3 regions of the Streptomyces sp. NPDC028308 genome follow, and region 2 is predicted to be linked to each of the others. Evidence: riboswitches for the same ligand, from Rfam matches in the RefSeq annotation. Region 2 holds a riboswitch; each other region holds the start of a gene.
What was found. A riboswitch is a leader RNA that binds a small molecule or an ion and turns the genes downstream of it on or off. The one in region 2 is predicted to bind cyclic di-AMP.
Positions count from the first base shown of each region.

Region 1: another riboswitch for cyclic di-AMP. It lies ahead of ACZ4VA_RS32150 (M23 family metallopeptidase); the one in region 2 lies ahead of ACZ4VA_RS21565 (LysM peptidoglycan-binding domain-containing protein).
Region 3: another riboswitch for cyclic di-AMP. It lies ahead of ACZ4VA_RS23510 (transglycosylase family protein); the one in region 2 lies ahead of ACZ4VA_RS21565 (LysM peptidoglycan-binding domain-containing protein).

Region 1 covers NZ_JBVHTO010000015.1:22,123-24,376, forward strand. Annotated here, with positions in the region: gene ACZ4VA_RS32145 (aldo/keto reductase) at 1-73, opposite strand, end outside; gene ACZ4VA_RS32150 (M23 family metallopeptidase) at 130-1,179, opposite strand; cyclic di-AMP (ydaO/yuaA leader) riboswitch at 1,191-1,348, opposite strand; gene ACZ4VA_RS32155 (PP2C family protein-serine/threonine phosphatase) at 1,604-2,254, opposite strand, start outside.
Region 2 covers NZ_JBVHTO010000009.1:121,220-123,473, reverse strand. Annotated here, with positions in the region: gene ACZ4VA_RS21570 (CocE/NonD family hydrolase) at 1-307, shown strand, start outside; cyclic di-AMP (ydaO/yuaA leader) riboswitch at 892-1,051, shown strand; gene ACZ4VA_RS21565 (LysM peptidoglycan-binding domain-containing protein) at 1,059-1,793, shown strand; gene ACZ4VA_RS21560 (HAD family hydrolase) at 1,787-2,254, opposite strand, start outside.
Region 3 covers NZ_JBVHTO010000010.1:93,729-95,982, reverse strand. Annotated here, with positions in the region: gene ACZ4VA_RS23515 (LysM peptidoglycan-binding domain-containing protein) at 1-716, shown strand, start outside; cyclic di-AMP (ydaO/yuaA leader) riboswitch at 934-1,104, shown strand; gene ACZ4VA_RS23510 (transglycosylase family protein) at 1,109-1,798, shown strand; gene eno (phosphopyruvate hydratase) at 2,164-2,254, shown strand, end outside.

The sequences.
Region 1 (2,254 bases), on a different contig from region 2:
CGAAGACGTTGCCGCCGAGGGCGAGCGGGAAGACCTCGAGGTCTGACGGGCCGAGCTTGCGGAGAGAAGTCATGGACGATTTCAACATCGTCCGCGGTACCGCCTATTCCGCGAGCCCGGCCGGCGGACCTACGGGTTGAGGCCCTTGCTCTGCAGCCACGCCATCGGGTCGATGCCGGTGGCGGCGCCGCCCGCGTGGACCTCCATGTGCAGGTGCGGCCCGGTCACGTTGCCGGTCGCGCCCACCCGTCCGATGACGTCACCGGTGGCGACCTTCTGGCCCACGCTGACGCTGATGGACGACTGGTGGCAGAACCAGACCTCGGTGCCGTCCTCCAGGGTGAGGATGGTGCGGTAGCCGTACGAACCGGCCCAGCCCGCCTCGGTGATGGTTCCGGTGTGCACGGCCTTGATCAGCGTGCCGGTGGGCGCCGCGAAGTCGAGGCCGGTGTGGTAGCCGGAGGACCACATGGAGCCGGAGTCACCGAAGCGCGAGGTGAGCGTGTACGAGGAGGTCGGCAGCGCGTAGCTCTTGGCGAGCTCCGCGAGGCGCTCCGCCTCGGCCTTCTCCTTGGCCTCCTGCTCCGCCTTCTTCTTGGCGGCGGCGGCCTTGGCCTCGGCCTCGTCCTGGGTCTTGGCGGCTTCCTCGGCGGCCTTCTTCACGGCGGCGGCCTGAGCCGCCTCGGCGGCCTTGAGGTCGACCTGGTCCTGCTGCGACTCGGCCTGCTGCATGATGCGGGCGCGCAGGGCCTCGCCCGCGTCGGTGGTGCCTCGCGCGGTGTCCGAGTTGGTCAGTCCCGCGGTGGTGAGCGGGGTGGCCGAGCCCTTCGGTGCGCCGGCGTCGGAGCCGTCCGATATCAGGCCCTTGGCCGAGTCGGCGACCGATGACAGGTCGGGCATCGAGATGGACACCGGCGGCTTGCCGCTCTGCGCGGTGGCCATGCCGCCCGCGCCGACGGCGGCGATGACGCCTACGCCGAGGACGGTGGAGCTGCGGGCGAGTCCTCCGCCGCGCTGCTTGGAGACGCGGTGCCGGCCACGGACGGGACGGACGGAATCCTCGGTGGGATTCCACTCCTCCCAGGGGCCCTCGTCGTTGCCGCGGCCGTAGCCGAAGGTGTTGCTCTGCTGGTCACTCGGCGCGAACGAGGTTGACTGGGCAGGCCGGTTGGACGCCACGTGGGCGCGCTCCTTTCCTTCCTTCTCGCCTACCGGGTTAGCTGACGGGTTCGGAGCAGGAAGGTCTCCTACGCGCGTCGACCAGGGTGCACCGCACCGCGGAAGACGCTCGATTCACCCCAAGTTGGTGGTTCCCCGGTTCCCTTGCGGGATTCGGCGCGTGCGCACGGAGCCATCTCTTGTGACGGCTGGGACGACCGCGCTGCGTTATCGAACGTTAATAGACTCGGGTCCCGTATTCCAAGCTGTTCCGACTGATCATTAACGTCTTCGTCACGGACTTACGGGTCACGGGCGGTGAAAACCGGGCGAGTTGACCCTGCGGGCTAAACCTCATTTTCGCTGACGGTTCGTCAGTTGTTATGCGCAGCGGTGCTACTCGATCACTCGCGGTGACCTCGGCCCCTTCTCCCGCCCCGGTGACTCACGGCCGCCGTACGGCCAGCAGCGCCAGATCGTCCGTCGTCCCGTCTCCCGTGTGCCGGTGCACGTCCTTGATGAGGGTGTCGAGCAGCGCGTCCGGGTCGCGGAAGACCCGTCCCGCGAGACGGGCCGCGGGGTCGTAGAAGCGGCCCTCCGGGTCGCGCGCCTCCGACAGCCCGTCCGTGTAGACGAGGAGCGTCGCCCCGCCCGGGAACGGCACCACGGCGGCACGGTCGGGCCAGGTGCCCAGCTCGCCCATCCCGAGCGGCAGCGCGGAGTCCGGCCCCTCCAGCGTGCGCAGGGTGCCGTCCGCGTGCAGGAGCAGCGGCGGGGGATGGCCGCGGTTGACGACGCGCACGAAGCCGTCCCCGTGCGGGACCTCCGCGAGAACGGCGGTGGTGAACCCCTCGAAGGCGTCCAGCCCGTCGCGCCGCGTCCCCTCGCGCGCCAGCGCCCGTTCCAGCCGCTGGGCGACCGCCTCCAGCGTCGGCTCGTGCTCGGCCGCCTCACGGAACGCCCCGATGACGACGGCGACGGCCGTCACCGCGCCCATTCCCTTGCCCCGCACGTCCCCGACGACCAGCCGCACCCCGTACGGGGAGTCCTGCACCGCGTACAGGTCGCCGCCGATGAACGCGTCGGCCTGCGCCGC
Region 2 (2,254 bases):
GCGCCTGGAGGTCGACCCGCGCCACGGCGACACCCGGGTGTACCCGGACGGCCTGGAGGTCACGGAGGACGCCCTGGAGACATACACGACCGGCGAGTGGGATCCGCTGTCCGCGCGGACCCGTTCGGACTGGTCGATCCGGCTGCACCGGCCGGACGCCGGGTGGGACGCCCACGTGGAGACGCACTCCGAAGTCAGCTGCGACGCGGGCGAGTTCATCACCTCGAACGAGGTGATCTGCACCGACGGGGACGAGGTCGTCTTCCACCGGACGTGGGAGCGGCGCATCCCGCGCACGGCGGGCTAGCCACACCCGGCGGTTCGGCCCCCGCCGTCCAGGTCAGGGACGCGACGGGGGCCGGCGCGCGCGCCCGCGCCGCGGTCCGCGCCGGGGGACCCGCCACCGCCCGCCCCGGGTCCGCGTCGCCGCCCGTCCGGGTCCGCGCCGCCATCCGTCCCGGGGCCCGCATCGCCGCCCGCCCGGGCACGCGCCACCGTCCGCCCCGGGGTCCGCGCCACGTCCGTCCCGGGGTCCGCGCCACCGCCCGTCCGAGGCGCGCGGCGCGCGGCGCCCCGGGGCGGGTGTGACCCGGCGGCGCCTCCCAGTCGCCCGTTAATGCCCGACTTGCCTGCCTTGCTTACGCTTTGACATGTCTTAGTCGCGTGAAATGGGTCACGCCCGAATCGATCTTTCGGCCACCCCGAGTCGACAAGTCTCCCTTTGCTAAAGGCAAGTTGAGTTTCACGTTCCGGTCTAATCGGACTATTTCCACCCTGTTCAGAGGTAGATCAAATGCCTTGGCACGGGAAATCGGGCCTTGTTTCGGACATGTGCTCTCGCATACGTTCACGTCGATCCGAGCGGACCCGCCTAATCCTGCCGCCGCTCGGTGACCCCACCCACCCACGCACGGCAGGAGCGGGGGACCCACGAAAGCGCCGGTCCGGCGACACCCGGAACGGCTTGGGGTCAAGTCGCACGTCATGTGCGGCCGGGCACCTCCCAGCCCGAACCCGACAGCTCACCTCGCAGGCACCGGAGAGGAAAAAAACGCGCCATGGCCGTTCGAGGCAAGCACCGTCGTCCCCGAAACACCGTCCTCACCCGCGGGTTCATCGCCGCGGGAGCGGGCGGAGCCGCACTCGTACTCCCCCTGATCGGCGCCACCGGCGCCCAGGCGGCACAGCCGGCCCAGGCCGCGCAGTCCGTGCCGGCCGCCGTCCCGCAGGTCCAGCTCGTCACCTACAAGGTGGCCTTGGGCGACACCCTGTCCAAGATCGCCCGTGAGCACGCCAAGACCGGCGACTGGAAGAAGCTGTACGACGCCAACCGCGCCGTCATCGGCAGCAACCCGTCGATGATCCGGCCGGGCCTGAAGCTGACGGTGGGCACGAAGACCGTGAAGGGGACGGCGACGACGGCCGCCGCGACGGCCAAGACCGCCGCCGCGCCCGCGACCGCGAAGACGTACACGAACGACCTGGACGGCTGGATCAAGGAAGCCCTGGACATCATGGCCCAGAAGGGCATACCGGGCAGCTACGACGGCATCCACCGCAACATCATCCGGGAGTCCTCGGGCAACCCCCAGGCGATCAACAACTGGGACTCCAACGCCGTGGCCGGCACGCCGTCCAAGGGCCTCCTCCAGGTCATCGACCCGACCTTCGCCGCCTACCACGTGGACGGCACGTCGATGGACCCGTACGACCCGGTCGCGAACATCACCGCCGCCTGCAACTACGCCGCCGACAAGTACGGCTCGATCGACAACGTCTTCGGCGCCTACTGAGCCGGGCCCGGGGCGGCGGCCCCCCGGACCGCAAGGCCCGCTGTTCCCCGGTCCCCAGGGCCGGGGAACAGCCGTTCCAGGACGACCGCGATGCCGTCGTCCTCGTTCGAGAGGGCGATCTCGTCGGCAACCGCCCTGAGTTCGGGGTGGGCGTTGGCCATGGCGACGCCGTGGGCGGCCCAGTCGAACATCGGGATGTCGTTCGGCATGTCCCCGAACGCGATCGTGTCCGACGGCGACAGGCCGAGATGACCGGCGGCGAGCGCGAGGCCCGTCGCCTTGGTCACGCCGTATGGCTGGAGTTCGACGGTGCCCGGACCCGACATGGTGACCGTCGCCAGCGAATCGACCGTCATCCGCGCCACCGACGCCAACTCGTCGTCGGACAGCGAGGGGTGGCGGAGCAGCACCTTGCTGATGGGCCGCGTCCACAGGTCGTCACGGCGCCGCACCCGCACCGC
Region 3 (2,254 bases), on a different contig from region 2:
CCGACGAGGCGAGCCGCTCGCAGCAGATAGCCGTCGCCGAGAAACTGCTCGACGGACAGGGCCTGGCGGCCTGGCCCACCTGCGGCCCGCTCTCCGGCCTCAGCAAGAACTCGGGTTCCGTCGAGGTCGACACGGGGGTCGCCGACGACGCGTCCTCGTCCCCCGACGCCTCCCCGTCCGATTCGTCCGCGAAGGGTAACTCGTCCGGTTCGGGCGGTCTGTCGACCGGCGGCACGAGCGCCAAGCCTTCCCCGTCGGGGTCCGGCAAGGCGGCGAAGTCCGACGCGTCCCCGACGCCGGAGGAGAGCGAGTCGCGGGACTCCGGTACCGCGGACAAGGGCAAGGCAAAGGCTGACGACTCGGACAAGTCGGGTCGTACCGGCGGCTCCTCCACCACTCCGAGCACCCCCGCGAGCGAGGGCACCGGCACCGGCAAGCACCGCGGCGCCAGCGCCGAGCGCACCTCGGACACCGGAGTGGACGCCGGGCGTCAGAAGGACTCCGCGGGGCGCCACGCCGCGCGCGACTCGGGCGCCTCCGACGACACCTCCGAGGGCTCGTACACCGTCCGTCTCGGCGACAGTCTCACGAGCATCGCCGACTCCCTTGCGGTCAACGGCGGATGGAACGAGCTGTACACGGAGAACGAGAAGACGGTCGGCTCCGACCCGGACCTCATCCTCCCCGGTCAGAGCCTTGAGGTCGCGGGAGACTAAGCGGTCGTCAGGCGGCGAATCGGGTACAAAACAGCGGTAGTTCACGTCATGGTTCACACCGCAATGTCCGGTTTGGTGAGAGTGAGAGATGGGTCTCAGAAGCCCTGATCGTCTTTGAAATTCCGGCCGTCGCGTGTCTACGGTCGTGATCGCTCGCCACAGCGGGCCCCGACGGTCGCAACGCCGAATCCTGCCAGCGGCCGCCCGGGAACAGTCGTCGCGTCAAGCGCCGTAGGCAGGAGCGGGGGACCCAAGGTAAGTGCCGGGCCCGGGAGTTGTGAGACACCCGGGAACGGCTTGGGGTGAAGCCGTGCGCCATGTGCGCACGACCGGGCACTCACCCGCCCGAACCCGACAGCTCACCTCGCAGGCGTCGGTGAGGGGATCACTTCATGCTGCGTAACAACAAGGCCAAGCACCGTCGCCCGTCCAAGGCCACCCGTGTCGCCGCGCTCGCCGGTGTCACCGGTGTCGCCATCGCCGCCCCGCTGATGGCGGCCGGCAGCGCCTCCGCCGCCACCACCTCCGAGTGGGACGCCGTCGCCCAGTGCGAGTCCGGCGGCAACTGGTCGATCAACACCGGCAACGGTTACTACGGCGGCCTGCAGTTCTCCGCCTCCACCTGGTCCGCCTACGGCGGCTCGGCCTACGCCTCCACCGCCGACCAGGCCTCCAAGTCCCAGCAGATCGCCGTCGCCGAGAAGGTGCTGGCGGCGCAGGGCAAGGGTGCCTGGCCGACCTGCGGCGTCGGCCTGTCCGGCGCCTCCACCGGCGGCGGCGCCGCGGCCGACACCGGCTCGCAGAGCACGGCCCAGCCGCAGCAGCAGGCGCCCCAGTCCCAGGACCAGCGCGCCTCGCGTTCCTCGGAGCGGGAGACCGCCAAGAAGACCGTCGAGACCCCGACCGGCAAGAAGGTCGAGAAGGGTGACGGCGAGTACAAGGTAGTCAAGGGCGACACCCTGAGCTCCATCGCCGCGGAGAAGCACGTCAAGGGCGGCTGGCAGAAGCTGTTCAAGCTGAACAAGGACATCGTCGACGACGCCGACTTCATCTTCCCCGGTCAGCAGCTCCACCTCAGCTGACACCGGCTGACGCCGGGCGCACGGCCCGGTCACGGCCCTCCCTCATGCGGGGGCTCCGCCATGGAGACCCCGTGAGGGCCGCCCCCGTCCCCACGGGCTCCCCGCTCCGGTGCGTGTTCCCCCGTACGCACCGGAGCGGGGCTTTTTCATGCCCGCGCCGGACGCGCCGCTCCGTCGCGGATGCCTGTACGGGACAGGTTTTTGTTCCGTTCGGAAACAATTTACTCTCGGTTCTGTCCATGGGGTGGTCGACCGGCTGGCCGATCGCCCGGAGCCGGTTAGGCTCATGTCGCGGAGCCGACCGCGGCTCCGTGCAGTCAGCGGGCCAAGGGGCTCCGCGTAACCGCGTCACATCCCAGAAGGAGATGCTCGTGCCGTCCATCGACGTCGTCGTAGCCCGGGAAATCCTCGACTCGCGAGGGAACCCCACCGTCGAGGTCGAGGTCGGCCTCGACG